2 regions of the Pseudoalteromonas sp. SR43-7 genome follow, and region 2 is predicted to be linked to the other one. Evidence: predicted binding sites of a transcription regulator. Region 2 holds the regulator's gene; the other holds the start of a gene.
What was found. The regulator ArgR, encoded in region 2, controls arginine synthesis, uptake and breakdown. The targets are predictions, from matches to a motif close to ANTGAATANNTATTCANT.

Region 1 (16,824 bases), on a different contig from region 2:
TTACAGCATCACAAGAGGCTTTAATCCGTTTAGCATTAGTTGTTCCAATAATTGGCTGAATAGATGCGGGATGGCGAAGCAACCATGCAAGTACAATTGCCTCAGCAGAGGTTTCATAAAGTGCAGCCAGCTTATTAACTAAAAGACTGGTGTTGATATCTGCCTGAGATGCGTTTGATAAATCACTACCGCTGTACAAGCCTTGGCATAAACTACCCCAGCTTTGAATTTGGATTTCAAAATGGCGACAGTACTCAATACTACCTGGCGTAAAATTAAGATCTTTACCGTCACTGTTACCGGCATATACACCTTCATCAACAAACTGATGTTTTTGTAAACTAGCCTCAATTTGGTTAGCCACAATTGGCATATCAAGCGCATGTTGTAAAAAGTTCATTTGGTGCTGCTGCATATTAGACACTGCAAAATTGCGCACTTTACCGCTTTCTTTTAAGCAACTAAATATACGAGCAATCTCGTTAACTTCCATGAGTGGATCAGGGCGATGCAGCATAAGTACGTCTAAATAATCTGTATTTAATCGTTTTAATGATGCTTCAACTGACTGCTCAATCCACTTTGATGAAAAATCATAACGCTTTGGCCCTAAGTCATCTTCAAAACGAATCCCACACTTAGATTGAATATACATGTGCTCTCTAAGCTCTGGTCGCTCACTTAATGCTTTACCAAAAACCTGTTCTGCTTTACCAAAAGTATAAATATCAGCATGGTCAAAAAAATTAATACCACCTTCAATGGCGTTATCTATACATTCATGAGCTTGCTTAACATGTGCATCAGTGATTGCGTCTTTATTCCAACCGCCGCCCAGACCCATACATCCAAATACAAGTTTACTAACATGAGGCAAGTGCTTTGCTAAAGGTGTGTGAAGCATGATAACTATCCTTAAAATGTTGAAGAGCTGTTACTGTAAACAAAAAGCACTAAACAAGAAACCATTAAGAGGCGAAGAAATTAAGAACAAAAAAAAGCGCAGTAAACTGCGCTTAATGGTTAATCTATTTTAAATTACATTTTTAGCCAACAAGTGCTAATAAGATACCCGCAGCAACTGCACTACCAAGTACACCCGCTACGTTGGGTCCCATTGCATGCATAAGTAAAAAGTTATGTGGGTTACTTTCAAGGCCAACTTTATTAACTACTCGTGCCGCCATTGGCACAGCCGATACACCTGCCGCCCCAATTAATGGATTTATAGGCGTTTTAGATATTCGGTTAAGTCCTTTTGCCATAAATACGCCAGATGCCGTACCAATTGCAAAAGCCAGTGCACCAAGCACTAAAATACCAATCGTCTCAACAGTTAAAAACTTATCTGCAGCAAGCTTTGAACCTACAGCTAAGCCTAAAAATATAGTTGTAACATTGATGATTTCGTTTTGAGCACTGTTACTTAATCTATCAACAACACCCGACTCTCGCATTAAGTTACCTAAACAAAACATACCTACCAGCGGTATAGCAGCCGGTAAAAACATAGCCGTTAAACTAAGCACCATAAGTGGAAAAATAATCTTTTCCTTTTTAGATACTTTGCGAAGCTCTGGCATTTTTATTTTACGCTCTTCTGGGGTTGTTAGTGCACGCATAATTGGCGGCTGAATAATTGGCACAAGTGCCATATATGAATACGCAGCTACTGCTATTGCGCCTAGTAAATCAGGTGCCAGTTTTGATGCTAAAAATATTGCTGTTGGCCCATCGGCACCACCTATAATGGCTATAGCCGATGCGTCCTGTAGAGTAAATTCAAAACCTGGCACATAGTTAAGTAATATAGCGCCAAACAATGTAGCAAAAATACCAAACTGTGCAGCCGCACCTAATAACAACATACGTGGGTTTGCAATAAGTGCGCTAAAGTCGGTCAGCGCCCCTACTCCCATAAATATCAACAGCGGAAAAATCCCCGTATCAATACCCACATAATAAACGTAGTACAAAAGCCCACCTGGGTCTGACAAACCTGCCACTGGTACATTTGTTAAAATTGCACCAAAACCAATAGGTAGTAATAATAGTGGTTCAAAGCCTTTAGCTATCGCTAAAAACAGTAATAAACACCCTACCGCAATCATTATTAACGATGGGATTGTAAAGTTAGCAATGCCTGTCGCATTCCAGAGGTTTAAAATACCTTCCATCCTCTATTTACTCCTAAGCTAATGCAATCATAGCGTCGCCGGTAGTTACAGCATCGCCTTCACTAACTAACACTTCAGCAATTGTTCCGGTATGCGTAGCGCGTATTTCAGTTTCCATTTTCATGGCTTCCATAATAATCACTACATCGCCTTCGTTAACAACTTGCCCAGCTTTTACCTTAATCTTAAAAATATTACCGGCTAGAGGCGCGTTAAGTGTTTCACCTGATGCAACCGAAGCAGATTGAGGAATGTGCTCAGAGTCTTTTAATGTTACTTCTTTAAGTTCACCACCTTGCGCTACTACTACGTCATAAACTTTACCATCTACTTTTACACTGTACTGCTCAGCCTTCACTTTGTTACTATTTGAAACTGATTTAGAAGGTGCTTTACTGCTTTTATCTTCAACAGAAGGTACTGGCTCAAATGCATCTGGGTTGTTGCGGTTTTTAATAAACTTCAAACCAACTTGTGGGAATAATGCATAAGTTAATACGTCATCAATTTGATCATCAGCAAGTGTTAAACCTTGCTCTTGTGCTTCTTTTAATAACTCAGCTTCAAGCGTTGCAAGCTCAGGTGCAATGTTATCAGCAGGGCGACAAGTAATAACTTCCGCTCCATCAAGCACGCGCTCTTGTAGCTCTTTATTCATTGGTGCTGGTGTTAAGCCATATTCACCTTTTAATACGCCAGCAGTTTCTTTAGTAATGGTTTTATAACGCTCACCCGTTAGCACATTAAGTACCGCTTGAGTGCCAACAATTTGCGACGTTGGTGTTACTAAAGGTAAAAAGCCAAGATCTTCACGTACACGTGGGATCTCAAGTAAAACCTCATTAAGCTTATCGGCTGCGCCTTGCTCTTTAAGTTGGTTTTCCATGTTTGTAAGCATGCCACCAGGTACTTGAGCTAATAAAATACGCCCATCAACCCCTTTTAAGCTACCTTCAAATGCCGCATATTTTTTACGTACATCTCTAAAGTAAGCAGCAATTTCTTCTAGGTGGTTTAAATCAAGCTCAGTATCACGCTCAGTCCCTTCAACTATCGATACAATAGTTTCAGTTGCAGAATGTCCATAAGTCATACTCATTGATGAAATAGCGGTATCGAGCATATCAATGCCAGCATCAATTGCTTTTTGGTAAGTAGCAGTACTTAAACCTGTTGTAGCGTGGCACTGCATAGCAATTGGAATAGATACAGTTTCTTTAAGTGCTTTAATTAGTTTTTCAGCATCGTACGGCTTTAATAAACCCGCCATATCTTTAATACAAATTGAATGACAACCCATATCTTCAAGCTGCTTTGCAAGAGTTAGCCACATATCAAGTGTATGAACAGGGCTAACTGTGTACGAAATAGTACCTTGAGCGTGAGCGCCTACTTTTACAGCCGCTTTAATAGCTGTTTCTAGATTGCGAACATCGTTCATTGCATCAAATATACGAAATACATCAACGCCATTTTTATGTGCACGTTCTACAAACTTTTCAACTACGTCATCAGCGTAATGGCGGTAACCTAATAAGTTTTGACCGCGTAATAGCATTTGCTGTTTAGTATTAGGCATCGCTTTTTTAAGTGCACGAATACGTTCCCAAGGATCTTCGCCTAAATAACGAATACACGAGTCAAATGTAGCACCGCCCCACGATTCAATAGACCAATAACCCGCATCGTCTAATTTGCTAGCAATCGGTAGCATATCGTCTAGGCGCATACGCGTTGCTAATAATGATTGGTGAGCATCGCGTAATACCAATTCTGTTAATTTTAATTTAGCCATGTGTGTGCCCCTTATTTATTATTTGATTTGTACTGAGCAATGGCAGCACTAATAGCAGCGATGTGCTCATTAGGCACACCTTGAGATTTAAAAGATGGTGATTTAACTAGTGTCGCCACGTCAGGTTCGCTAAAGCGCGTCACCAAATTAGACATAAGCGTTACTGCACCAATTAATATCGACAGAAATACAAACACCCCAACCATGCCAGTAAGCATTAAGTTACCAGCCGTTGTGAGTAGAGCACCTATATCCATTTTTCTCCCCTTGAAACCCATATCGAAAATAAAAAATCGATTTAATTAAATATTTATTCACTGGATAATAACAAAACTAATCGCTTTGTCTACATCTTGTAAATTGGTAAAACCAATTAAACAATAAACAACATAACACTCAATTAATTTACATGCTATAACTCAGCAATCACGCGCTCTACAATACATACAAGAAATAACGACTATAGCTAATAGTTATATGGAAGTTGTTAATTAACTATCAAGCTAAGTAAAAATAAACACTAATTCTTAATATTAAATGCAAAGCCACACACCACTTGTTAATTGGTCTTACCAAAACAAGTCTATTTAGTGAATATTTAGCAGTTATTTGCAACAGTGTGAATAACTTACATAACAAAGCGTAAAAGTTACTAACCAACTAATAACTAGAATAACAGCAAAAAACCATAAGCAATTGATATTTATACAAAATAAACTTTGGCATATAACTGGCATTAGTTATTATGAGCAAATTTGATAACCAAGGAGAAAACAATGTTACGCTGGACAATTACATTTTTAGTTATTGCTTTAATCGCTGCAGTGTTAGGTTTTGGTGGCATCGCAGGTGCCGCAGCTGGTATAGCAAAAATTATATTTTTTATCTTTTTAGTACTTTTAGTGATTTCATTAGTTTCAGGTGCACTACGTGGTAAATCACCCAGGTAGATAAAGCATTCAACTGACAAACACTAAAATTTAATTAATACTTACAAGGAATTACACTATGAACTCTACAACTTTAAAAGCAGCACTAATCGCAGTATTTGCAGGTTTTTTCATGATGGGTTGTGAAGACAACCATGCAGAAGATGCTGGCGAACGTATCGACGAAGCAGTAACTGACGTGCAAAACTCTGTTGAAGATGCATGTGAAAATGTTAAAGAAGGCGTGAACGCTGAAGAAACTAACTGTTAATTCTTCTTGTACCGCTAAAAAAAACGGCTTTCGAGCCGTTTTTTTGTGCCAGTAATAAAATCACTAACTATAAAGCTGCTCATTTAGCAGTTAGCTTGTTAAAATAAAAAAAACGATATTTAAAGCAAGGCAAAATGGCATTCACAACCACCTACACATTAGATAAACCCTACTTTTACGAGTGTTTTGATGAGTCACTCCCTTATAGTAAGCGTGCAAAACCTAAATACTTTTTACTTGTGTTGTTAGTTGCGCTTGGTTTATTTGGCATTTATGTTTTAGACGATCATTACTTAGGATCGTTCATGATCATGTTAGCGGTACTCGAGTGCGTCGCTTTTTACTATCGCAGACCATGGTGGGTAACCAGACAAATGCTCAGCAGAGCATCAGGCTCTGAGGTAACACTTACCTTTGACGAAGAAGGTATTAAATCTTCTAATCATTACAAAAGCTATCAATTAGAATGGCAAAATATAAGCGAAGTAATAGACACCCAGCAAGGTATTATTATTAAAAATAAAAGTGGTATGCAGTACATATCAAAACAAATACTTAATCCTGAAACACTCGCTTTTATAAACAAAAAAGCCACTCAGTGAGTGGCTTTTAGTCTAGTTGAGTTAATTACTCAACTACGTATACGTGTTGATTAAGCATTGCCCGGATTAGGGTTCGACTTTTCAGCTTGTATGCGCATGTAAATCTCTTCACGATGCACTGATACGTCTTTTGGTGCATTAACACCGATTCGAACTTGATTTCCTTTAACACCTAGAACAGTAACTGTTACTTCGTCACCAATCATTAGGGTTTCACCTACTCTACGAGTTAGTATTAGCATTCTCTTGCTCCCATGTTCCAATAAAAATTATAAGATTCCGCTTAAACATACTAATGAAAATTAGACTGAAAAGTAAGTAAAAACTCGCAATCTATCCATTTTCTGTTAAAAATGCCTTGTGTAATGCACGAACAGCCAACTCTAAGTACTTTTCATCTATTAAAACTGAAATTTTAATCTCTGAAGTCGAGACTAAAACCACATTAATATTTTCCTGCGCTAATGCATCAAAAAATAAACTAGCGACACCAGAATGTGATTTCATACCCATGCCAACAGCAGAAACTTTAGCTACTGCTTGCAATCCGCTTATATTTTGAGCACTGAGCTGAGCTTGATCTTCACTCAATAATTCAAGTGCTTGCAGATAATCATTCGAGTGCACAGTAAAAGCATAGTCTATTTTTTCAAAGTTATGATTAACTTGATTAATCATATCTATTTCGATGCCATTTTCGGCAAAAAGTTTCAATATTTTTGAAAGATATTGCGTGCCCGTTGGCACACCTTGTACCTTAATTAAACATTCGTCACGATTAAACGCAATCCCCGATACAACCTTGCTTGGCATATCGTTCTCCTCAAAACTTATTAATGTACCTTCATCGGGATTAAAGCTCGAAAGCACCCTAAGTGGCACATTATGTTTTCCTGCGGCTTCTACTGAGCGAATATGCAAAACTTTCGCCCCTAAACTTGCCAGCTCTAGCATTTCGGCAAAGGTAACTTGGCTCATTCTGCGCGCGTTAGGTTCAACACGAGGATCTGTAGTATATACGCCGTCAACGTCTGTATAGATCTGGCATTCGTCAGCTTTTATAGCCGCTGCTATTTCTACAGCCGATGTATCGGTGCCGCCGCGCCCAAGCGTTGTAATATTGCCCTCAACATCACGCCCCTGAAACCCAGCAATAATAGCAATACGATTATGCTCAAGCTCATGCTTCAAACGCGTAGCAGCAACCTCTGCAATACGAGCTTTACCAAACATGTTATCGGTTAAAATATTGACTTGATCGGCTAATAGGCTCACAGCAGAGTGGCCACGTTTTATAATGGCCATAGCAAGTAGTGATACAGAAACCTGCTCTCCGGTGCTAATAAGTACATCTAGTTCACGGCTACTCGGGCGAGTATCAATTTGTTTGGCGAGATTAATTAAGCGGTTGGTTTCTCCCGACATAGCCGAGAGCACCACAACCACTTGATGTCCTTGTTGTCTGGTTTTTACAACAAGGTCGGCGACCGCTTCAATTCGCTCTATTGAGCCGACCGAAGTGCCACCGAATTTTTGAACAATAAGCGCCACTTAGGCTTAAGTACGCTCAGTTAACCAAGCTGTAACGCTATCTAGTGCAGCAGCAAGGTTTTGTGGCTCACTACCACCGGCTTGTGCCATATCTGGACGACCGCCACCTTTTCCACCTACTTGGCCTGCCATGTGGTTAACTAACTCACCGGCTTTTACTTTGCCTGTTAAGTCTTTAGTTACACCAGCAATTAGGCTTACTTTGTCGCCACTGGCAACACCGAGGGCAATAACACCTGAGCCAATTTTGTTTTTAAGGTCATCAACCATACCGCGCAGTGCTTTAGATTCAGTACCTTCAACATTTGCTACAAGTAGCTTAACGCCGTTAATTTCAACAATCGAATCAAGTAAAGATGCACCCGCTGCACTTGCTAACTTATCGTTAAGTTGCGCAATTTGCTTTTCAAGACCTTTAGACTTTTCAAGTAACGCGGTTACTTTTTCAAGTACCGATGCGCTATCGCCTTTAACTAAAGCAGCTACATCATGTAATTGTTGCTCTTGCTCGCTAACATAAGCAACTGCATCAGCACCAGTTACCGCTTCAATACGGCGAACGCCTGCTGCAATACCGCTTTCAGATACTATTTTGAATAAACCAATATCGCCTGCGCGCTCAACGTGAGTACCACCACAAAGCTCAATAGAGTAGTCGCCAATAGTAACTACACGCACTTCGTCATCATACTTTTCGCCAAACAACGCCATAGCACCTTTCGCTTTAGCATCATCAATAGCCATAAGCTCAGTATTAAGTGCAAAGTTACGACGAATTTCGTCATTAACTACACGCTCAATTTCACGTAGCTCATCTTTAGTAACCGCTTCAAAGTGCGAAAAGTCAAAACGTAAACGATCAGGCTGAACAAGTGAGCCTTTTTGGCCTACATGGTCGCCTAATAATTGGCGTAGTGCTTCGTGTAAAATGTGTGTAGCTGTGTGGTTTTTCTTAATGCTATCGCGGCGTGCATTATCAATAGTCGCATCCACTTTATCGTTAACACCAATGCGACCTTGCACAGTACCGTGGTGAGCAAAAGCATTACCAAGTTTAGTGGTATTAGTAACATTAAATTCGCCACCAGCAACTGTAATAGTACCCGTGTCGCCCGTTTGGCCGCCTGATTCAGCGTAAAACGGTGTGCGGTCTAATACTACAATACCTTGTTGACCATCTTCTAATAACTGAACAGCTTCGCCACCGGCAAAAATTTCTACCACTGTCGCGCTATGGTGTGTGCTGTCGTAGCCTTTAAACTCAGTAAGCTTTTCTGATTTTAATTGCTCGTTGTAATCAGCACCAAACTTACCCGCTTGTTGCGCTGTTTTACGTTGTACAGCCATGCATTCTTCAAAGCCTTGATGATCAATCGTCATCTGGCGCTCACGCGCAACATCGGCCGTTAAATCAGCTGGAAAACCATACGTGTCGTAAAGTTTAAATACTAAGTCGCCCGGTATAATATCGCCTTTAAGGTCACTTAAGCTTTCTTCTAAAATAGCTAAGCCACGCTCAAGTGTTTTACCAAACTGTTCTTCTTCAATGCGTAATACTTTTTCGATAATTTCTTGTTGCTTAGCAAGCTCTGGGTACGCTTGCCCCATTTGCTCAATTAGCGCAGCAACTAATTTATAGAAAAACGAACCTTGCGCACCTAACTTATTACCGTGGCGCACTGCACGACGAATAATACGACGTAGCACATAACCACGCCCTTCGTTAGATGGCATAACACCGTCAGAGATTAAAAACGCACACGAACGAATATGATCCGCCACTACGCGTAGTGACTTATCGTCCATATCTTGCGCGTTAGTAACACTTGCAGCTGCTGCAATTAAACCTTGGAATAAATCGATTTCGTAGTTTGAATGCACACCCTGCAAAATTGCAGAAATACGCTCAAGGCCCATTCCCGTATCAACAGATTGCTTAGGTAGAGGCAGCATAGTACCGTCGCTTTGACGGTTGTATTGCATAAATACAAGGTTCCAAATTTCGATGAAACGGTCGCCGTCTTCCTCTGCAGTGCCCGGAGGTCCGCCCCAAATATGCTCACCGTGATCATAAAATATTTCAGAACACGGACCACATGGACCGGTATCGCCCATAGACCAAAAGTTATCTGAGGTCGCAATACGAATAATACGATCTTCACTTAAGCCAATATCTTTTGACCAATACTCAAACGCTTCTTCATCATCGTGATAAATAGTAACAAGCAGTTTTTCTTGAGGTAATTTAACAACCTCAGTTAAAAACTCCCACGCAAACTTAATCGCGTCTTGCTTAAAGTAATCGCCAAAGCTGAAGTTACCTAACATTTCAAAAAATGTATGGTGGCGAGCAGTGTAGCCTACGTTTTCTAAATCGTTATGCTTACCGCCAGCACGTACACAGCGCTGCGAACTTGTCGCACGTGTATAAGGGCGGCTTTCTGCGCCTAAAAATACATCTTTAAATTGCACCATGCCGGCATTATTAAATAACAACGTGGCATCGTTACCCGGTATAAGCGAGCTAGAAGGTACTATTTGATGTTGCTTGCTGGCAAAAAAGTCTAAAAACTGTTGCCTAATTTGTGCGGTAGTCATGTGCTGCATTTGAAAGTCTCACCTGTATTTACTGTGCTTGCATTGCAAAATTAATTTCATCGTAGCTAAAACCCCGATACATTAAGTAGCGCACGCGCTTAGCTTTATCTTTGTAATCGAGATCTGGCGGTGTATTCGAATATTTTTTATTGTACGCATCCTGCGCAAGCTCAAACCAATCTATTTCAAGCTCTTCAACTACCATTTCAAGTAGCGAACGATCAATCCCTTTGCCCATAGCTTCGCTTTGTATTCGCTTAAGCCCGTGGCATTTAAATATGTGTTTTCTTACAAAGCCTTCACAGTATCGCTGCTCGTTAATAAAATTGTGCTTTTCGCACCAATCAAGCAGCGTTTCAATAAACTCTTCTGTCGCTTCTTTTTGCTGTAATTTGAGCGTTAACTCACGACGCGAATATTCTTGGCGCCCTAGTAACCAAAGTACATAGTTTTTTAGTTTTTGCTTTAATTTATCATCCATTAAGCGTCAAAACGTCCGCTTGTTTCACTGCTAAGTGGCTTAACATTAATGTCGTCACTTAATGGTACAACAGGCATAAAAATGGCTTGATAAGATACAAAAAAGCTAATGTAGCAAATCGGCATTAAAATCAACAGTGGTAAGAACGATAAGAACATCGAAAGCGCCATAAATAATGCGCAAATAAGGCCAAAAACGCCAAGTGGCAAAATGTTATGATAAAACACCATTAACGATTTTTTAAGCGCCATTAAAATACGTGTTTCTTTACTAAAATAAACAAGCGGTACAGCGTAAGCAAACGCCGTTAAATAAATTAGCATTGCCATAAAAAACAAAATGACATTCGCGCCCGAAATACTCTCAAGCATTTGCTCAAGTGCTACGTTTGGATCAAGTCCTGGTTGGCTCATAACAGCCACTGCATCGGCAAATAAGCCATTAGCAAGTAACGCCATTAAAATGCCCGCACCCATTTGATAAAGTGCTAAACGTAATAACCCTAAACGATTTCCCTTAGCCGTAAATGGCTTGAGAATATCGGCTAGCATAATTTTTCCGCCCTGTTGCTTACTAAGCACCGCTTGGTAAAACCCTGCGGTTAAAAATGGCGTAGCGAGTGCTGCTACTACTTGCAGCAGCGGTAAAAATAAAGACAGCAGCCCTACAATGCCAATAAATAAATGCATAAAAATAAAGGTTGCTGGCTGGGTTTTAAAAATAAGCCATCCGGCTTTTAACCACTTTAGCCCTGCATCGGCTTTAAAAATTCGTAATTGTGTAGACATACTTGCTCTTAATTTAAAACGAAACACGCCAAGTATAACTTGGCGTAAGGGGGGATTAATAGACGAAACGTAATTAAATGATTAAGGTTTTTTAATTTTCTTAATATCTAACATATGCGCGCCATGCTTAATTTTTGTTTCTAGGTACGATTTATTACCCGCAACACCCGCTTTTATGTGCGCATGAGTGCCCACAACCGAATCAACATTAATACCGGCATCTTTTAATGCATTAAGCTTTTTAGGATTATTAGTCATTAATTTAACGTGACTTAAATTAAGCGCATTGAGCATTAATACCGCATCCGAAAAGTCACGTAAATCATCAGCAAAGCCTAAATGATTATTAGCTTCGTAGGTGTTCATACCTTGCGATTGCAATACGTAAGCGTCTATTTTGTTGTATAAACCAATGCCACGGCCTTCTTGGCGTAAATACAATAAAATACCGCCTTGCTCGTGCATCATTTCAATACATTCATTTAGCTGCTCACCACAATCACAACGTGATGAGTAAAATACATCACCCGTTAAGCATTCTGAATGCATACGAATTAGCGGTACATCTTGCTCTGTATCGGCGTTGTTAAACACCATAGCAATATGTTCTTTACCATCTTTTAAATCAGTAAATGAGATTATTTCTGCAGGGATATCACTATTTCTGCCAACTTTAAGCTGGACTCTTGCTCTTACTTGCGCCACGACAAATCCAAATATTTAAATAACTACGACACGACAATAAAGTGATAGTATCACAAAATAGGATAAATACACCGTAGTACAAGACTGTTTATGGCAAATATATGGCGACGACAGGCGTTATTTTCAATGATTGTTAAGCAATAAATTAATACAAATAACCGCCAATATTATTTACGTTGATTTACCTTAATCAGTGACACCTACAGGCACGTTTGGTATTTTGTATTTTAAACAACGATAGGGATTATTATGAAACGTCAGCAACTCGCTTTATTTATAGGTTTAAGTTTGTCTGCTTTAAGCGCAACAACTTTAAGCACTACAGCATTCGCCAGCCAAGCAAGCGATCCTCAAATAGTATTTAGCCAAGCATACCAAAGCTATTTAGCAGCAGTTAAAGCAGACGAAAACGTACAACAAGCTGCCAAACTTGCTTACACATCAGGTAAAGCCGTTTACGGTAAAAGCGACGACAATACTGCTAACTTAGCTATTAACTACGCTAAAGCTATTAAAGGCTACGGCGATGAGCTATACGAACAACGTTTTGCACTTTATGATGAAGCACATACTATTTTAGCGGCTAATCACGGCAAACAATCAATAGAAACAGTTGATGCACTGCTCGGAAAAGCTAACTACACAACATCAGCTTACAAAGCAGCTAACTTTTTAGAACAAGTAATAGGTATAGCTAAAACACAAAATAACCCTAAGTTTGTAGCCGACATGAAACTTGAAGCTGCAACGCTACTGGCTAAAAAGTTTAGTTCTAAAAAATATCGTGAGGCTAAAAACTACCTAGAAGAAGCCGACGAATACTACCAAGAAAACTTACCTGAAAACTCACTAGAGCGCATAAAAGCCGATTTTTTAATGGCCTCATTCGCAGAGGGTCGTAAAAGATACAATCAAGCGATTGAAAGGCTAAATCGTATAGTTACTGTATTCGATAGTAACTTAAACTTTGATCACAGTGCAGAGCTAACAGCTCATTCAAAGCTTGTAGGTCTGTACGAAAAACAAGGTAAAAGCGAAGAAGCAACTAAACATTGCCTAGCTATCGCTCAAATGGTGCCATGGAAAGAATCGCAAGAGCAAACGCCGCTTTACCGTGTTAATCCTAAATACCCAGTTAACAAAGCCAGGTTTAGTACCGATGGTAGAGTTGTTATGGAGTTTGAGGTAGACGCAGCTGGCTTTGTAAAAAACCCAAAAGTACTTAGCTCTGAAGGCGGCAGCGCATTTGAAAAATCAGCCAAAGCAGCGCTTGAGCAATGGCGTTACGCGCCAAAGTTTGAAAATGGCAAACCTGTTAGCGCTATTTCTCAGGTACAACTCGACTTTAAAATTAACCGCCACTAAAAGCGGCTCATTAAAAAAGGCGCTTTAAGCGCCTTTTTTTAATACCAACTAGTACAAATTCTACGTAGTTAAAATTCGTAACTTACGCTAATACCTCCATCGGCTCTTTTTTCGTTGCTGTCGCTTGCTTTACCATAGCCCACATCTAGCTCTAATCTAAAACCAGCGCTGTTCAATCCATTAAAGTTATAGCTGTACGTAAGCCCTATTCCGTTTGTTGTTTCTTCATCAAAAATACCGCCAATTACACAACCTAGCGTATTAGCAAAGTCAGTTGCTACATCATTAGTTGAACCTTCACACTCTTGGTCTGTATCTCTTGCACCAATAGCGCCCACAAGCGCGCCAAAAGCATGCTTTTTATTATCGCTTACTGCTTGTTCAAAACCTGCAGAAAATCCATCATCAAGGCCTAGTTTATAATTTGCATACCAGCGTTGTGTGTCGTCGTTAGCCGACAAAGACACTTCAGGAATAACTAAATAAGGATAGCCACCCCCAATCGAAAAACTAACATCGTTAGCAAAAGTAGAACAAGAAGCGATAGATAAAGTGAGTAGTAATATTTTTATTTTCATAAAGTTCCCTTTGAGTAAGCATAAAATGTACTTACTTTAGGAACGCCATGCAATACGACTAAAAGCTCGTTAAATTTAGCTTTAGTAATAAAATAGGGATTAAATTTTAGCGAGTATTTTATCGCTAGCCGCTTCTATTAAACCGAGCACATTTTCAAAGCCATCATCGCCGCCATAATAAGGATCGGGAATAGCGCTTTGGGCTTGCTCGCCATATTCTAAAAATAGCGCCAGCTTATAGCGTAAATGCTCAGGGCATTGCGCTGTTAAATCAGCTAAATTTTGCGTATCGGCCGCTAAAATTAAATCAAACTCAGTAAAGTCGCTTGTACGTACTTTACGTGAATAAATACCTTTAAAGCTGTAACCGCGCTTCTCCCCTGCTGCCATTGAGCGACTATCAGGCGTTTTACCTTCGTGATAGCCAATAGTGCCCGCCGAATCAACGTTAACGTTAACACCTAGCTTTTTAGCGCGGGCTTTTAATACCGCCTCTGCGGTTGGCGAGCGGCAAATATTACCTAAACACACTATGAGTACTTTTTTCATTAAGGCTCCTTTAACTAATTTAAAAACCTAAGCTTTAAAACTGTTTTAAAATGCTTTCATCGTAATCTTCAACATTAAGCGTTACGTTATGTTGTGCTGCAACAGATTCAAGCTCAGCTTGTTTAATGGCTAAATCGTCCATAATGATTAGATTATCGTCTAGCTGCCACAATAACCGAGAGCCCGCGTAGCTATAATGAATCGCTAATAACGCATCAGCATTACCTTCACGGCCAGCGGCTTTTAACTTAGCTATTTTACGGGTTATTTTATTAAGTGCTTTTTTAAGCTCCCACACATAAACAACTTCAGTCATAAAGCTATGTGTACGGTATTTATTAAGTAACCACGCAAGCCCAACGCTTGTAATAGCAACGCCTATTAAGTTCCAATGAAAGTGGCTGCCACTTTCATCAGGAAATAAAGCAATCAGCGTTTGCGATATAGCCAAGCTGCCTACAGCCAAACCAATACCGCATCCTGCAATAACACGGTTTAAATGTTTACGGTAACGCGCTTTATTTATTTCAATGAGTTGCATAACAGCCTAAAAAGTTAATAAGTAAAAGAATGCGAATGGCTATTGTAACTAAACCCCACATTTTTTATAAAATTATTTCACCCCTTTTTGATTTGCCACCCGTTATAGCTTTGAAAACACCCTAATAGTAGTGGTCAATAAAATTTGGAGCGGCTTATGCACACACTCGAAGTACCTAACAACCCAGTATTTATTAAAACATCGACTGCCGTTATCGGCGGCGCCGCAATGACCTTTGCAGCTTTTGCGTTTATGCAATATTTAATAAGTGGCGAGCAACGCGCACCGGTTAAACCAGGGGGCGATATTATAGTAGAGATTTTTCAGGCGCCTGAGGATTCAAAAGTCAGGCATATACAAAAAATACAGCCGCCACCGCCAATGCCTAAAGTGCCGCAAAAAGCTCCACCGCTTGATACATCATCCGATCCTGTGCTGGCAATTAGCGACTTTACGCCAGTTACGATTGACGATTTTGGTGGCGACATTAACAATACTATTAATCGCCCTACTGGGGATGCAACACCCATAGTGCGCATAAACCCTAAATACCCAACTACAGCAGCGCGCGATGGTATTGAAGGTTGGGTGCAACTAAGCTTTAGTATTTCGCCCACCGGTGAAGTAATCGACCCAGTAGTTATTAACGCCGAGCCAAAACGTACCTTTGACCGCGAAGCAATAAGAGCCATTAAACGCTGGAAATATCGCCCCAAAGTAATTGAAGGTGTGGCACAATTACAAACAGGTCAAACTGTACAGCTCGATTTTAAATTAGATAACTCTATTTAACGGACTAAACGCCTATGCTACTAAGTATTAAGTCATGGTTATTTGAAACGCCAAGCAAGGACTGCATGGCAAGTTACGCAAAAAGTGGCGATAATCGTTACTTAGAGCAGCTTATTGCCCTCTACAGTAACGACTTATACCACTACCTTGTTACGCAATCTAATACGCATTTAGCATACGACGTAAGCCAACAAACATGGCTAAAAGTAATCGAAAAACGCCACCTTTACCAAGCCCAAACCACACCCAAAGCGTGGTTATTTAAACTTGCCCGCAACACACTTATTGACGAATACCGCAGGCAACAACACTTTGTAGAGCTTGACGAAAACACGCATTTAGCAGCACAAAATGATAAAAGCGAAAGCGACTTAAATAGCAGTGACTTAACTAGCAAAGACTCGCATATAGGCAGCTCAAACATAAGCTATAACGCGTTCGACGCCGCCCTAAAACAACTCAGCTTTGTACAACGCGAAGCCATAACATTACAACAAGAAGGCTTTTCGCTCACCGACATAGAACTTATAACGCAAAGCAGCCTTGAGACCATTAAAACAAGGCTGCGCTATGCCAAGCAAAATCTTAAACGTTTATTAGGAGCAAACAATGAACAAGCCTGATGAGCCGTTTGATCAAAAGCTCACACAACACTTTAAAGAGCGAAAAGCGCGCACTACACTTACAAGTGATCAGCAAAAAACGCTACTTAAAAAGGCCACGCACACAAAGCCTAAAAAGTTCAGCTTTACGCTGCAGCTAACCAGCCTTGCCTGTGCACTGGGTGTATTTGCTTTTATTGTGTTTGATAATAACGATAGCATTAACCACGCGCCTAAAACCGTGCTTAACAGCGTATTTAACACCATAGACATTCACGACTATTCAATTATAAAAACACATGAAATAAACCAAGCTGGTAGCTACGCAAGCTCCATAAACGAGCAAAAACACGCGCTTGATAGTCAATTAGCTAACGATTTACGTCGCCACCAACAACGCCACATAGAATACGGCACTCTAGTGAAGGTAGATAACGACTGGTACATAGCCAGCTGTAATGATGAAGTACTCGTGCAAATTAAGCATTCGCTGTTGAGTG
Region 2 (16,824 bases):
TGGTAGTGAGCTTGGTCTTATTCCATGGCCTAAAGTAGATTTTGCTAAATTTGGCGAAATTGAAGAGAAAAAACTGTCTCGCATTCAAAAGCTATCAGGTAAAAACTTACACCGTAACTGGGTACAAATCCCACATGTTACACAGTTTGATGAAGCTGATATCACAAGTCTTGAAGTATTCCGTAAAGAGCAAAATGCACTTAGCGAGAAGAAAAAGCTTGGCGTTAAAATCACACCACTTGTGTTTGTGATGAAAGCAGCGGCTAAAGCACTTGCAGACTTCCCAACATTTAACTCTTCACTGTCTAATGACGGCGAAAGTTTAATTCTTAAGAAGTACATTAACATTGGTGTTGCTGTTGATACGCCAAATGGTTTAGTAGTGCCAGTGTTTAAAGATGTTGATAAAAAAGGCATTATTGAATTATCACGTGAACTAATGGAAGTATCTGTTAAAGCACGTGACGGTAAGCTTACATCGTCTGATATGCAAGGTGGCTGTTTTACTATCTCTAGCCTTGGCGGTATCGGCGGTACGGCATTTACGCCGATTGTTAATGCGCCAGAAGTTGCTATTTTAGGTGTATCTAAATCTGAGATGAAACCTAAATGGAATGGCAAAGAGTTTGAACCAAAACTAATGGTTCCGCTGTCTATGTCATACGACCATAGGGTTATTGACGGAGCATTAGCTGCACGCTTTACTGTGACTCTTGCAAGTTACATGAGCGATATTCGCCAGTTGGTGATGTAACCAGTTTAGTAAAATTGGTATACGCAATAAAATAAATAGAATCAAATCCCAGCCAGTTGTTTTTAGCTGGGATTTTTACCATTTGCAATGATACAATCTTTGTACGAATTGCATCACTTTGTGCGCTGCTCACTCTTTCTGCCTTGCAGAAACATGGCAGTTAAATTTTAGGGCAGTGTCCCGTTCAAACAATTAAGGTAAAAGCATGAGCAACGAATTAAAAACTCAAGTTGTTGTACTAGGCGGTGGTCCTGGTGGTTATTCTGCGGCTTTCCGTGCTGCTGACTTGGGCTTAGAAGTTACATTAGTAGAATCTCGCGAAACATTAGGTGGCGTATGTCTTAATGTTGGTTGTATTCCTTCTAAAGCACTTTTACACGTAGCTAAAGTGATTGATGACGCAGCAGAAATGTCATCTCACGGTGTTACTTTTGGCGCACCAAAAATCGATCTTGACCAAGTTCGTACTTGGAAAGATTCTGTAGTTGGCCAGTTAACTGGTGGGCTAGAAGGTATGGCCAAAATGCGTAAAGTGAAAGTTGTATCTGGATACGGCAAATTCACTGGCAGCAATACTTTAGTAGTTGAAGGCGCAGACGGCGCTACAACTATCACGTTTGATAACGCGATTATTGCAGCAGGTTCTAAACCAGTTAACTTACCTTTCATCCCAGAAGATGACCGTGTAATTGATTCAACTGGTGCATTAGAACTTAAAGACGTACCAGAAAAACTACTTGTATTGGGTGGTGGCATTATTGGTCTTGAAATGGGTACGGTTTACCGTGCGCTAGGTTCTGCAATTGATGTTGTAGAATTTGCTGATCAATTAGTACCAGCAGCTGATAAAGACATTATCAAAATTTACCAAAAATACGTAAGCAAAAAATTCAACGTAATGCTTTCAACTAAAGTTGTTGGTGTTGAAGCTAAAGAAGACGGCTTATACGTAACGTTTGAAGGTAAAAACGCACCAGCAGAACCAGTACGTTACGACAAAGTACTTGTTGCAGTTGGCCGTACTCCAAACGGTAACTTACTTGATGCTGAAAAAGCGGGCGTAAACGTTGATGAGCGTGGCTTTATTAATGTTGATAAGCAATTACGTACTAACGTAAGCCATATTTTTGCAATTGGTGACTTAGTTGGTCAACCTATGCTTGCGCATAAAGCGGTTCATGAAGGTCATGTTGCTGCAGAAGTTATTTCTGGTCAGAAGCATTTCTTCGACCCTAAATGTATTCCTTCAATTGCGTACACAGACCCAGAAATCGCTTGGGTAGGTGTTACTGAGAAAGAAGCAAAAGAGCAAGGCTTAAAAGTTGAAACTGCGGTATTCCCGTGGGCAGCATCTGGTCGTGCAATTGCATCTGCTCGTACTGAAGGTTCTACTAAACTTATCTTTGATAAAGAAAGTGGCCGTATAATCGGTGGTGCTATGATCGGTATTAACGCGGGCGAAATGCTTGGCGAAATCGGTTTAGGTATTGAAATGGGTGCTGATGGTGAAGACTTAGCGCTTACAATTCATGCTCACCCAACATTGAATGAATCAATCGGCCTTGCAGCTGAAATTTTTGAAGGTTCAATCACTGATTTACCAAACAAAAAAGCAGCTAAAAAGAAGTAATTTAACTTTTTAGTATTTGCTTGAAAAACCCAACTTCGGTTGGGTTTTTTTATGTCTATTTTTAACTTAGATAAATATAAGATTAAATAACAAGAAGTCGTTACAATGCGCGCTTAATTAATTGAAGGTAAATACAGTGAAAAACTCAGTTCTAGCATTACGCGCTCAACAAATAAGTGAATCTCGTCGAGAGTTTAATGCTCGAGGCGGTAAATTAGATCGTTGTGAACAATGCCTGATTGCCAAGCACTACTGTATTTGTAAAGGTGTTGAGCATGCAGATTGTAAGGCCGCTGTGTGCTTACTGATGTATCATAATGAAAGCTTTAAACCTTCTAATACAGGGCGTTTAATTGCTGAAATAGTGCCAGATAACCACGCATTTAGATGGGATAGAACAGATCCTAACCCCGCTCTTTTAGCTTTAATAAATGATTCGCAGTATCAGCCTATGGTCGTCTTTCCCGCTGAAGATGTAGAAGAGGGCAGAGCCATTACAGAAGTGAGTATTGAATCAGGTAAAAAGCCGCTATTTATATTCTTAGATGGTACGTGGCGCGAAGCTAAGAAAATGATTCGCAAAAGCCCTTATTTAGATAACTTGCCTGTACTTTCTGTTACTGCTGATAAACTATCTGATTACCGATTACGTGTAGCCCCTCATGCACATCAACTAGGCACTGCTGAAGTGGCTATTATGGTATTAGCACTTGCGGGCGAAATGGATGCATCGACAAAATTAGAGCAGCATTTTATTAAGTTTCGTGATGCGTATTTATTGGGTAAGCGCAACAAGGGACGACCGCTAGAAGATTAATTTTACGAAGTTAAGCAAATGCTTGCTGATTTTTTAAGTGAGCAAGTGCTTTATTTTGAATTGCTCTGAAACCTTCTTCAGATGTTAATTGTAAAACAGTATTATACAATTGACTTATACTATTATGCACTTGAATAAACGAGATACAGTCTTCACCAATCATTTCTTTTGCTTCTTCAACTCGTTTTAAAAAGTAGCAGCTAATGTCTATTTTGCCATTAAATTGAGTCGTTGCAATTGCGTCTGCTATTCTATTAAGTTGATAGCTAAACTCATCAGGTCGAGCACCTTCACCCCACTTGCTAATACGAATGTCGCGTTCTAACTGAATAATTTCGTTAAGTATATTTTTAAACTCACTCATTGGCATATTTAAAAAGTTATAACCTTTGGGGTTAAATAAAGCTTTATACGGATTTTCGCTGGGGGGTTGGGCACTAAATACACCAATTGGTTTTGCTGTAATTGCGTCTGATACTTTACATAAAAAGGTATTACTTTGAGATGTGTTAAAATTCATATCCATTGAGTATTAATGATCCTTGCGTTATTTAGTTATCGGCGCAATTAATAAAAAACTTAGCGAAATTTAAAATATAAGTAAAGTATTTTAAGGTCTTAGCATTGATTGGCAGGGATGCGATATATTACTCAGTAAAAATTAGTGATAGTTGCTCAGAGCTTTACTCAACCCAAATTTTAGACAAAGAAAAGCGCGCTCTATCTCTAGGCGCGCTTGCGGAATCTTCTAATTTTCTGCATCCTGCAATTGAACTTAATCAACTCCAATTTTCACTAATCCATGTTTATTACTATATTACTTTTTAGTTCTATGTAATGTAGACCGTCCGGGCCTGTATCCTTAAATTCCTAAACGTCTTGTAGGGTAAATACTATTACCAAATCCTTAATTACACTTCCTAGTGTATCCTTGTTTTAACCAATCCCTTGTGTTGCCTTAAAGGCCTGTCCATTTATTCCTTCAACATCCTGTTGAACAACTTAGCCTTGTTGTTATCCTTTTCGCATCTTCCTGACGCTGTCCTTTTTACAACATTGCGTTGTGATACTCATCCTGAGCCTGTCCTAAAATCCGTGTTGTCCTGATAACCTAATCATTGGTTGGTTGAGTAAGCAGTCCATTTCCTTTTACTCAATAAGCGTCATTGCTTGGTTGATGCGTAAATTATAGTGCAATAGAGCAACTAAAATAGAGATAAAACTACATTCAATTAGTGTTTTTGCAATAGTAATAAAAACAAATATCATATTAATCATGTATTTAACTGTTTTTCGGTTGTTTTTTATCTTGTTTTTTACTCATTAGCTGTCACATCCGTAAGATATCTCTTACACCGTATTTCCTTTTTGGGCGTTATTTACATATTTACATTTATTTAAAGTGTGCACTTTTAGAATGAGCACGGTAGAATTCGTTGATAATAACAGTTATTTAGGTGGAATAATGAAGAAAGTATTTGCACTTGTTTTAGGGGTAGTTGCATCGGCACCAGTCTTTGCAAACGATGTTGTTAACATCTACTCTTTTCGTCAACCGTTTTTAATTCAGCCAATTTTAGAAGACTTTACAAAGCAAACAGGCATAAAAACCAATGTTGTTTTTGCTAAAAAAGGGCTAATTGAGCGTGTTAAACGCGAAGGCAAGCACAGTAAAGCTGATTTAGTATTAACCTCTAACTTTAGTGCGCTTATTCAATTAGAAGATTTAAAAATAACACAAACTATAAAAAGTGACAGTGTAAATAATAATGTTCCAGCCGCCTTTCGTGACGGTGATGGCCAATGGGTTGCGCTTACTAAGCGAGTGCGTAATGTGTATTCATCAAAAGAGCGAGTTGGTGAGTTACCTAAGCTCACTTATGAAGATTTAGCAGACTCTAAATACAAAGGACAAATTTGTACGCGCTCTGGCAAACATCCATATAATTTAGGTTTAGTAGCTTCTATGATTGCACACCATGGTGAAGCGCAAACTAAAGAGTGGCTTGAAGGTGTTAAGGCTAATTTAGCACGCAAGCCTCAAGGTAACGATCGTGCTCAAGTTAAAGCTGTTAAAGAAGGTTTATGTAACTTGGCATTAGGTAATAGTTACTACCTTGGCAAAATGCTAGAAGATAAAGAACAAAAAGGTTGGGCAGAGGCCGTAAATATTAACTTTCCGAATCAAGTTAATCGTGGCTCACACATAAATGTATCGGGTGCGGTTATTACCAAATACGCTAAAAACCCTGAAAATGCATTAAAGCTCATAGAATATATGACCGACAGCAAAGCACAAAACATGTATGCCTCATTAAATATGGAGTATCCAGTTAAGTCGGGTGTTGAATTATCAACTTTGGTTGCCTCTTGGGGTAGCTTTAAAGAAGACAGCTTGCCACTTGATGAGATTAGTAAATATCGTCCGTTAGCACTTAAGCTAATTGATGAGGTGAAGTTCGATCTTTAATGACTAATAAATTTAAGCTGTCTAAATGGCAGCTCTTTGCGTGGTCGACTGGCTTAATACTATCGGCCCCGTTGTTTTTTCTTCTTTTTGAATCTCTACAAGGTAGCTCTGAGGTGTTTTCTCACCTGTGGGATACCGTGCTTTGGGACTACATAACCAATACCGTATTGTTAGTTTTAGGTGTTTGCGTCCTTAGCTGCGCCATAGCTTTGCCACTTGGGTGGCTAACGGCTTACTGTAGTTTCCCGGGTAAAAAACAGTTTGAATGGGCACTTATGCTGCCCCTTGCTATGCCTACCTATATTATTGCCTATGTATACACTGATTTATTAGATTATGCGGGCCCGGTGCAAATAGCATTGAGAGAATGGTTTGGCTGGCAATCACCTAACGACTATTGGTTTTTTGATATACGAACATTACCCGGCGCCATCGTTATGATTGCCTTGGTACTTTACCCGTATTTATTTTTAATTTTTAAAACAGCCCTTCGCGAGCAGTCATTCAAATTAGTACAAGCTAGCCAGTTAATGGGGCTATCTCCTTGGCAAAGCTTTTTTAAAGTCAGTTTAGTGCTCTCTCGTGGGGCAATTGTGGCGGCTCTTGCACTTATTAGTATGGAAACCATGGCCGACTTTGCAACAGTGAGTTATTTTGCCGTAAGTACATTAACAACCGCCGTATACGATACGTGGTTTGGTTATTACTCACTTACAGCGGCCGCTAAAATATCGGGTGTGATGTTACTTCTGTTATTTTTAGCATTAATGGCAGAGCGTTTTAGTCGCCGAAACCAAGCGGTATTTGAGCGACAATCAAGTGTAAATAGCGAATCTCTCTATGTATTAAAAGGAAAATCTGCTTGGCTCGCAACGTCATTTTGTAGCTTTATTTTACTTATCGCTTTTGTAATTCCTATTGCAGTACTTATAAATTACGCCATTACCTACTTTGATAAAGCATGGAATGTTGAGTTTTTTAGCTACGCTTGGCAAAGTTTAAAAGTGGCAGGAGTTGTAAGTGTTATAACCATTACATTGAGTGTTTTTGTGGTTTTTTATCAGCGTGTTGCAAAGCAAGCGTATCCGCTTATTCCTGGGCGTTTAGCAAGCACTGGTTATGCATTGCCAGGAACTGTACTCGCTATTGCGGTTTTATTACCTCTTACATTATTAGAGAACACCATTAACACAGCGCTCGAGAAGTATAACTTAGACATTGGCTTACTGCTTACAGGTAGCATTCTTACTATTATTATTGCTTATATTGTTAGGTTTTACGCCATTGCACACGGAGCAATTGAGTCGAGTTTTTTACGTGTTAGTCCATCACTTGATATGGCAAGCCAATCAATGGGTAAAAGCCAAGGGCAAACGCTGCGTTTAGTGCACCTACCTTTACTGCGAAGAGGATTGCTCACTGCTGCCTTATTGGTATTTATTGAGTGTATGAAAGAGTTGCCAGCTGCGCTATTGCTCAGACCGTTTAATTTTGAAAGCTTAGCTACTCATGTATTTCAGTATGTGAGTGATGAGCAATTAGAGCTTGCTTCAATATCTGCATTATTTATTGTTATTGTTGGGTTTATTCCTTTGTATTTTATTAATCGTTCTATGGAGCAGCGTAGTTAAATGAGTAGTTTAATTTTACAAGGCGTGAGCTATCACTATAACGGCACAAAGGTTATTCACGATTTAGATTTAACAGTGGGTAAAGATGAAATTGTTTGTCTACTCGGGGCGAGTGGATGCGGCAAAACAACCACATTAAAGGCGATTGCAGGTTTAATTGAAGCCAAGCAAGGGTCTATTTTTATAGACGGTAAATTAGTGAGTGATGAGCAATCGTTTGTCTCACCTGAGCATCGTAACATCGGCATGATGTTTCAAGATTATGCGTTGTTTCCGCATTTAACGGTGGCAAATAATATTGCATTCGGGCTTAGTAATATGAGCAAAGCTCAAAAGCAGCAACGCGTTGATGAAATGCTTAAGCTTGTACATTTAATTGGCTGTGCAGACAGGTTTCCACACCAGTTATCGGGTGGCCAACAGCAACGCGTCGCTATCGCTCGTGCATTAGCTTATAAACCTAGTTTATTACTCCTTGATGAGCCTTTTTCAAACATCGACACACAAGTACGCTTTGAATTAATTGCCGATATACGTCGAATTATTAAGGCAACTCAAGTATCTGCTGTGTTTGTTTCACACTCAAAAGAAGAGGCGTTTGCGTTTTCAGATACACTTGCCATTATGCATCGCGGTAAAATTGAGCAACAAGGCACGCCTGAGCAGCTTTTTGCAGCTCCATGTTCAAAGGAGGTTGCAGAGTTTCTGGGTCAGGGCATATACTTAAGCGCAGAAGTGTTAACCGCAACTGAATATAAAACACCATTTGGTTTAGTCGAATCTTATGTTGAGAGTAAGCATAATGTAAGTGCAGGGCTTATATATGTGCGCCCTCATCAAATAGAATTAGTGGCAGATAACCAAAGTGACAAATTCAGCAAGCGAGCTACAATCATAAGTCGTCGCTTTATTGGTTCGGCGTATGTTTATTCGCTTGTTATTGATGAACAAGAAATTGAAGTTGCTGCACAATATGGCCAGTCATTTGAAAATAATGATCAGGTTATAATAAAAATAAAACCTCACACGGTGAATTTTTTCGAATCGTAATTAATTTGTTATTCGCTGTGTTTTTATCTGTAAAACTAAGGAATAACAATGGCGCAAGCGCAATCAGGGATTTGTGCTGAAGCAAACTTACACGGTTTGCACTTATTTTTTAATGTGTTTGATGGTCAAGACGAATCACTTCGCGCAAAGTTAAAACAAGTAAGCGCTATAGAAGAAGAGTTTAGCGATCAATTTTCAGAATCAATGCTCTCTTGTATGGTTGCTATTGGTGCGCAATACTGGCCGCATATCCTCCCTGAATACATTCCAAGCGAATTACAGAGCTTTCCCAATATAACCCATAGCGATCACCAAATGAGCGTACAACCGTGCGATTTATTTGTGCAAATTCGCTCTGACCGTGAAGATGTTAACCATTTATTTGCGCTGCAAATTTTAAAATTATTTGCCCCCGATGTTGAGCTGGTGGAGCAAATTCGTAATTTTCGTTTTTTAGATGGTCGTGATTTTAACGGTTTTATTTATGGTGGCGACACCGCACATGGAAGAAAAAAGCGCGCTACGGCTTTAATCAGCAACCCTGGTAGCTTTGAAGATCAGGGGAGTTATATTCATGTTCAGCGTTATAAACATGATTTAACTATGTGGCAGCATTTATCATTGAGTGAGCAAGAGCAAATAATGGGACGTACGCGTCTTGATAACACGCTAATTACCCCAGCGATCGAAACCAGCCATGCTTCGCGAAGTGAGCTAAAAGACGAAGACGGACAACCGCTACTATTAAATCAAAGCATGCCTTATGGCGACGTGTATGAGCAGGGAATGTTATCAATTACATGCGCTTGTACGGGCACCGCATTTGAAAAAGTACTTAATAGTCGTTTAGGGGAAGGGGATTGCTACGACCACTGGCTTGATTTTACTCAAGCCGATATGGGCTCTGCTTTCTTTGCACCTTCAATAGGGTTTTTAAAACAAATTTAATTTGCTATTAAACCGTATCAAATAAAATGCGAACGCGTTCAAGTGTTACATCTATTTCAGATATTTTAGCAGGAGCGATAAAAATAGTGTCATCGCCGGCAATAGTTCCTAGTACGCCATCTGCTTTACCTAATGAATCTAATAAACGTGCAATAAGCTGAGCAGCACCTGGGCTGGTACGAATGATGATCATCATTTCGTTGTGCATAATGTCGATTACTAATTGGCGTAATGGGCTTTTAGCCGTAGGTACACCCATTTCAGCAGGTAAGCAGTAAACCATTTCTTGTTTGGCATTGCGTGTGCGTACAGCGCCAAATTTACTTAACATGCGTGATACTTTACTTTGGCTTATATTGTCAAAACCTTGATCTTTTAACGCATCAACTATTTCGCCTTGAGAGCCAAAATTTTCTTCTTTTAATAGTGATTTAAATGCTTTTACCAGTGCTTCTTGTTTATCTTGTGGTTGCATAGTCTTTATTCGTTTTTGTTATTTATGCCGCAAATTCTACACAAAAATGAATAATTATGCAGCAGTTGTTTAGTTAACTTGCCAGTTTGATGCGTTAAATCACATAAGTTTACGACTATGGTCGAAAATATACTTGAAATAGACAGGATAAATTTGTTTTTAGTCGCTAATTTCATTATCTTAAGAGCCACAAATGTTTCCTACCTCAAATTACGGAGAATTCCAATGAAAGTTGCTGTATTAGGTGCTGCAGGCGGTATCGGCCAAGCGTTGTCTTTATTATTAAAAACAGGCTTACCAGCTGGCTCTGAATTATCACTTTATGATGTTGCACCAGTTGTACCAGGTGTTGCGGTTGACCTTTCTCACATCCCAACAGATGTTAAAGTTGCAGGCTTTGGCGCAGACGATTTAAATAAAGCGCTTGAAGGCTCTGACATCGTTCTTATCCCAGCGGGTATGCCGCGTAAACCAGGTATGGATCGTGCTGATTTATTCAATGTAAATGCTGGCATCATCAAAACGTTAGCAGAAGGCATTGTTGCCAGCTGTCCTAAAGCGTTAGTAGGTATTATTACTAACCCAGTAAACGGCACAGTTCCAATTGTTGCTGAAGTATTCAAAAAAGCAGGTACTTACGACGCTAAACGCGTATTCGGTATTACTACGCTTGACGTTATTCGTTCAGAAGCATTTGTTGCTGAACTTAAAGGCGTAGACGTAGCAACTGTAAAAGTACCAGTAATTGGTGGTCACTCAGGCACAACTATTCTGCCTCTACTTTCTCAAGTTGAAGGTGTTTCTTTCACTGATGAAGAAGTTGCTGCACTTACTCCACGTATCCAAAATGCGGGTACTGAAGTTGTAAATGCTAAAGCAGGCGGTGGTTCAGCTACGCTATCTATGGGTGCTGCTGCAGCTCGTTTTTGTATGTCTTTAGTTAAAGGCCTACAAGGTGAAGAAGTTGTAGATTACGCTTACGTTGCTGTTGAAAATGGCGATGCAGAGTACTTTGCACATCCAGTACGTTTAGGTAAAAACGGTGTAGAAGAAATTCTTTCTTACGGCGAACTAAGCGCATTTGAAACAAAAGCAAAAAATGACATGCTTGAAACTCTGAAAAAAGACATCAAAGAAGGTGTTGATTTCATGGCGTAATAGCCGGTTTGAGCGATACCAATTGCATTAAATAAATGAGCAGTTATTACGATGGATAAATAGCTCGTTAGCAAGGCAAATATTACGATGTATAGTTGTTCTATATAAATAATATTTAACGCAGCTAATGAGTTATTTAGCCCGAAAGAATGCTTAATGTTTTGATAAAATTGGTATATAAAAAAGCCTGCATTTGCAGGCTTTTTTATTGCTCAGAATTAATGTCACACTATGTAACTAGTTAAAACTAGTGGTCGCGGTCAACCGCAATACGGGCAAGGCTTATAAGTGCTTGCTTATAGTCAGACTCAGCTAAAAAGTCTAAACAGGCAATGGCTTTTTCGGCCTCAAACTCTGCTTTTTGCATTGTAAACTCAAGCGCATTAGTTTGTTTTAGTGCAGTTAAAATTTCTTCTAAATGCTCCATACCATTACTGTGCTCTATTGCATCACGAATGAGCTGTGTTTGCTGCTCGCTACCATGTTGCATAGCATAAATAAGCGGAAGGGTTGGTTTGCCTTCAGCTAAATCATCGCCAATGTTTTTACCTAGCTGCTCAGCATCTGCATTGTAATCGAGTACGTCATCTACTAGTTGAAACGCAGTACCTAAATGCATACCGTATAAGTTTAGTGCATCAAGTGTCGCTTGGTCTTGCTCTGTGATAATGGCAGCAAGGCCTGTAGCTGCTTCAAATAATTTAGCCGTTTTAGAGTAAATAACCTGCATATAGCTGGCTTCAGTCGTATCTGGGTCATTGCAGTTCATCAGCTGCAATACTTCACCTTCAGCAATAATGTTTGTTGCATCGGCAAGTACTTGCATAATCTGCATTTTTCCAAGGCCAACCATAAGCTGAAATGAGCGAGTATAAATAAAGTCACCAACCAATACGCTAGCAGCATTACCAAATTCAGCATTTGCTGTAGGCGTGCCACGTCGTAAGTTTGATTCATCTACAACATCATCATGCAATAGCGTTGCTGTATGGATAAACTCAACAATTGTTGCAAGTGTTATGTGATCTTTACCCTGATAACCGAGCGCTTTGGCTGCTAAAATAGCCAGCATTGGACGAACGCGTTTGCCGCCACTGCTAACTATATATAAACCAAGCTGATTAACTAACGCCACATCTGAGCGCATTTGCGCGTGTATAAGTTGATTGACGTCATTCATGTCGCTTTCGATTAACGCCTGGATAGCTTTTATATCCATTGATCTCCGAGCCAATTTTTATGTGTGAACGGCGCAGATTGTACAACAAAAAATGCACTAGCTCGATATTTTGTGACGATTGATTGAAAAAACACTATTAAAGTACTTAATTTAGACTGAATTAGCCAAGATAACTGATTAATTGATAATCAATATAGAGTTTATGGTGTGCTTAGATATTGAGCTGTGAGGGTCATATTTGAGTACATTAATTTATTTCGGCTAAGAGTTAAAAAGCGCTTGGCAAAAGGGCCAATTAATATAAAATGGGGTAAATATTGAATTGCTCTCAAAGCAGCTACTTTTTATTCATTTTAATTACAAAATAGGCTTGCTAGTTATTTCGCGTTAGCGTAAACTTCGCGCCCTATCGAAGAATATTTTAGTTGCGCCGATTTGAGGGTGCACAGACGGAGTTAATTATGTACGCGGTTTTCCAAAGTGGTGGTAAACAGCATCGTGTGACTGAAGGTCAAACGATTCGTCTTGAAAAATTAGACGTTGAAACTGGTGCGGCAGTAGAATTTGATTCAGTACTTTTAGTTGCTGATGGTGAGAAAATCGAGATCGGTGTACCGTTCGTAAACGGTGGCAAGATAACAGCTGAGGTTGTTTCACATGGTCGCGGTGAGAAGATTAAGGTTGTTAAATTTAGACGCCGTAAGCATTCTCGTAAGCAAATGGGCCATCGTCAATGGTTCACTGAAGTTAAAATCACTAGCATTAGCGCTTAATTAGAGGTACTTAGAAATGGCACATAAAAAAGCAGCTGGTAGTACTCGTAACGGTCGCGATTCAGAAAGCAAACGCCTAGGTGTTAAGCGTTTTGGTGGCGAATCAGTTCTAGCGGGTAGCATCATTGTTCGTCAGCGTGGAACTCGTTTCCACCCTGGTACTAACGTAGGTATCGGTAAAGACCACACTATCTTCGCAAAAGCAGATGGTAAAGTTCAGTTTGAACAAAAAGGTCCTTTAAACCGTAAATACGTAACTATCGTAACTGAGTAATCAGTAAGGTAGTTAAAAACCCCGCCTTTGCGGGGTTTTTTGTTTTGTAGTCAGCCAATATATACCCAAGCCTGCATTTGTGCTGGCTTGGGTATATAATAGAGTTATTAAACAAGCCAATCCCTAAAGTGAGTAATCATGAAGTTTGTAGATGAAGTAGAAATTCGCGCAGAAGCTGGAGACGGTGGCAGCGGCATCGTGTCTTTCCGTCGTGAAAAATATGTTCCAGATGGTGGACCAGATGGCGGTGACGGTGGAGACGGTGGTAGTGTTTATCTACAAGCTGATGAAAACTTAAATACCTTAATTGATTATCAGTTTGAGCGCTTCCATAGAGCTGAACGTGGTACTAACGGTCGTAGCCGTAACTGTACAGGCCGAAAAGCTGATGACTTATTTGTTATGGTGCCTGTAGGCACGCGCATCATGGATGTTGATACCCAAGAGGGACTTGGCGATTTAACGCAACATGGTCAACGAATTTTGGTTGCAAAAGGTGGTTTCCACGGCTTGGGGAATGCGCGTTTTAAATCAAGTACTAACCGAGCACCTCGTCAAAAAACATTAGGCACACCAGGTGAAGTACGTAACTTAAAATTAGAGTTACTATTATTAGCTGATGTTGGTTTACTTGGATTACCAAATGCCGGTAAATCTACGTTTATCCGCAGTGTATCTGCAGCAAGACCAAAAGTAGCTGATTACCCATTCACGACGCTTATTCCTAATTTAGGTGTAGTACGTCCTGAAGCAAATAAATCATTTGTTATAGCCGATATTCCGGGTCTAATTGAAGGTGCATCTGATGGCGCAGGCCTAGGTATTCGCTTTTTGAAACATTTAGAGCGTTGTCGTGTGTTGTTACACATTATTGATGTAATGCCGGTAGATGGTTCAAACCCTGTTGATAATGCGTTTTCGATTATTAACGAACTGCACCAATACAGCCCTAAATTAGCTGAGAAGCCACGCTGGTTAGTATTTAATAAAATAGATTTATTACCAGAGGATGAAGCAAAAGCGTTATGCGAATCGATTGCAGAAGAGCTGGGCGAAACTGAAAATATCTATCACATTTCAGCAATTAATAAACTTAACACTCAACCATTAATCCACAACATAATGACACTACTTGATAGCATGCCTAAAGAGAAGTTTGTACAAGTGGAAGATGAAGAAGTTGAATTTAAGTGGGATACCTATCATGAAAAAGCCACTAAAGGTAAGGGCAATGATGATGATTGGGATGACTGGGATGAAGATGATTACGACGTAGAAGTTGTCTACGAGCGTTAATTAAATAGAATTTACTAAAAAGGAGCTTATGCTCCTTTTTCTTTGTTTAAGAATAAAGTACTAGGTGTATATTATGATAATTTCAATGATTGCAGCAATGGCAAATAACCGTGTAATTGGTCTAGATAATAAAATGCCATGGCATTTACCTGCAGATCTTCAGCATTTTAAAAAGGTCACTACGGGTAAGCCTGTGATCATGGGTCGTAAAACTTTTGAGTCTATAGGTCGTCCATTACCTGGGCGCCGTAATATTATTATTACTCGAAACAGCGAATATACTGCACAGGGTATTGAAGTAGTAACTACGCCAGATGCCGCATTAGAACTCGTTGCTACTGCTGAAGAAGTAATGATTATTGGTGGTGGTAATATCTATGAGCAATTTTTACCAAAAGCAGAGCGCCTGTATCTAACTTTTATTGATTTAGATGTTAAAGGCGATACACAGTTTCCTGATTACAATAAAGTTGCTAATTGGTACGTGAAAGAAGAGCAAGAAAACCATACGGATGACAAGAATTTATCTAGTTATAAATTCGTAACTTTATATAAAGAACGTTAACATTATTGCGTAAATTTTGATAGATTGATATAATATTCGATAGTCTATATAAGAACAAAGTATTATAAAGGGTTTGTCATGTTTAAATTACCAAAGCTAGTTGCACTTACTGCCGTTGTAGCTGTTAGTTCGTTTTCGTATACAGCACCTGTAAATGCTGAAGATCAATTAGCAGTATCTATTTGTGAATATATTGCGGCAGACGATAAAAACCGATTACGCAGCAAGCTTAAAAGCTCTCGTGTAAAAATTCGTAATATTTATGATGCAGTACAATGTAATGGTAATAACTTATTACGTCATGCTGTTGCTAGTAATGCAGTAGATACTGGTGAGTATATAGTTAAAAACTTATCAAAAAGTGCGTTAACAGATGGTGCTGATATTGCTTGGGCTGAAGGGAATTTTGCCAGCTCACCGCTTATTGCAGTAATTAAAGAGCGTGCAGGTCTTTAATTATAAAAAGGTTTTGTAACGCGACCTTTAGTTAGAAATTTATTGGTCTGGGTTTGTTATTTATAGCAAACCCAGGCTTTTTTCGTTTAGCTAATGTAATCTCACCCCACAACAAAATCATTAATAAACTTCATAACTTACCTGCTCATTTTAAATAACCAAAAATGTAGAGTCTCTGTTTAATAAACAGCTTCAAATTTACTTCTTCAAAAGAGGTAACTTTATTCAGCTGGTATCTATTTTGTATCTGCTAGTTTGTACCAATACGCAATGATACTTAATTATTTTGCGGGGCTAAACGTGTCGCACCTGTGTTAAAAAATTCTCATTTAGAACAACTAAGTAGCGAATTTTTTGCCTAGCTATCAACACGTTTTTCCATCCTAAAAATAGATCACTTAATTAAGCGAATTGATATTATTTACAAACTTAATCACTAAGGACAGATATGAAAGCTGTAATTCCAGTAGCTGGCTTAGGGACGAGAATGCTCCCTATGACAAAAGCTATCCCAAAAGAAATGCTCCCAATAGTCGATAAGCCTCTAATTCAATATATTGTCAGCGAATGTGTGTCCGCTGGTATTAAAGATATTGTGTTAGTTACGCATAGCTCTAAAAATGCAATCGAAAACCACTTTGATACAAGTTATGAACTAGAAGCGACTCTTGAGAAGCGTGTTAAACGAGCTTTATTAGATGAAATTCGCTCTATTTGTCCAAATGATGTAACTATTATGAGTGTACGCCAAGGTGAAGCTAAAGGGCTTGGACATGCTATTTTATGCGCTAAACCAATAGTTGGTGATAACAACTTTGTTGTGCTCCTGCCAGATGTGATACTTGATGCCTATACTGCGGATCAAGAGACTGAAAACTTAGCGGCCATGATTAAACGCTTTAAAGAAACTGAAGCAAGCCAAATAATGCTTGAGCCGGTAGCTAAAGAAGACGTTAGTAAATATGGTATTGCTGATATAAATGGTGTTGAGTTAATGCCAGGTAAAAGTGCTGCAATTAAAGCAATGGTTGAAAAACCTGATGCAGATTTAGCGCCTTCTAATCTAGCTGTTGTAGGGCGATATGTACTGAGTAAGAATATTTGGCCTCTACTTGCAAAAACGTCTGTAGGTGCTGGCGGTGAAATACAACTTACAGATTCTATTGACGCATTAATGGCACAAGAAACCGTGGAAGCATTTCATATGAGTGGTCGCTCTCACGATTGTGGAGATAAGTTAGGCTACTTAAAAGCAATTGTTGAGTACAGTCTGCGAGATGAAAAGCTAGGTAATGATTTTTCAAGTTTTATAAATGATTTGAATTTACCTTAATACAGCGCGTATTC

Region 1: H5087_RS06590 (OadG family protein) is a predicted target of ArgR. The motif match lies at 4,274-4,291, and genes of this name have one in related genera.

Annotation. Positions count from the first base shown of each region.
Region 1 is NZ_JACJDY010000006.1:63,752-80,575, reverse strand. Features, by position in the region: gene H5087_RS06605 (aldo/keto reductase family oxidoreductase) at 1-904, opposite strand, end outside; gene H5087_RS06600 (sodium ion-translocating decarboxylase subunit beta) at 1,047-2,177, opposite strand; gene oadA (sodium-extruding oxaloacetate decarboxylase subunit alpha) at 2,191-3,972, opposite strand; gene H5087_RS06590 (OadG family protein) at 3,984-4,229, opposite strand; gene H5087_RS06585 (DUF1328 domain-containing protein) at 4,749-4,922, shown strand; gene H5087_RS06580 (hypothetical protein) at 4,981-5,172, shown strand; gene H5087_RS06575 (YcxB family protein) at 5,307-5,774, shown strand; gene csrA (carbon storage regulator CsrA) at 5,825-6,016, opposite strand; gene H5087_RS06565 (aspartate kinase) at 6,108-7,325, opposite strand; gene alaS (alanine--tRNA ligase) at 7,332-9,932, opposite strand; gene H5087_RS06555 (regulatory protein RecX) at 9,952-10,404, opposite strand; gene H5087_RS06550 (BPSS1780 family membrane protein) at 10,404-11,192, opposite strand; gene ribA (GTP cyclohydrolase II) at 11,274-11,897, opposite strand; gene H5087_RS06540 (energy transducer TonB) at 12,147-13,262, shown strand; gene H5087_RS06535 (hypothetical protein) at 13,331-13,840, opposite strand; gene H5087_RS06530 (low molecular weight protein-tyrosine-phosphatase) at 13,940-14,389, opposite strand; gene H5087_RS06525 (DUF3087 domain-containing protein) at 14,424-14,930, opposite strand; gene H5087_RS06520 (energy transducer TonB) at 15,087-15,722, shown strand; gene H5087_RS06515 (sigma-70 family RNA polymerase sigma factor) at 15,737-16,345, shown strand; gene H5087_RS06510 (hypothetical protein) at 16,332-16,824, shown strand, end outside.
Region 2 is NZ_JACJDY010000005.1:72,354-89,177, reverse strand. Features, by position in the region: gene aceF (pyruvate dehydrogenase complex dihydrolipoyllysine-residue acetyltransferase) at 1-754, shown strand, start outside; gene lpdA (dihydrolipoyl dehydrogenase) at 960-2,384, shown strand; gene H5087_RS05595 (tRNA-uridine aminocarboxypropyltransferase) at 2,521-3,201, shown strand; gene H5087_RS05590 (hypothetical protein) at 3,212-3,727, opposite strand; gene H5087_RS05585 (Fe(3+) ABC transporter substrate-binding protein) at 4,667-5,671, shown strand; gene H5087_RS05580 (iron ABC transporter permease) at 5,671-7,302, shown strand; gene H5087_RS05575 (ABC transporter ATP-binding protein) at 7,303-8,352, shown strand; gene H5087_RS05570 (Dyp-type peroxidase) at 8,401-9,300, shown strand; gene argR (transcriptional regulator ArgR) at 9,308-9,775, opposite strand; gene mdh (malate dehydrogenase) at 10,001-10,933, shown strand; gene ispB (octaprenyl diphosphate synthase) at 11,181-12,152, opposite strand; gene rplU (50S ribosomal protein L21) at 12,575-12,886, shown strand; gene rpmA (50S ribosomal protein L27) at 12,903-13,160, shown strand; gene cgtA (Obg family GTPase CgtA) at 13,299-14,456, shown strand; gene folA (type 3 dihydrofolate reductase) at 14,530-15,021, shown strand; gene H5087_RS05530 (DUF3718 domain-containing protein) at 15,100-15,477, shown strand; gene galU (UTP--glucose-1-phosphate uridylyltransferase GalU) at 15,926-16,810, shown strand.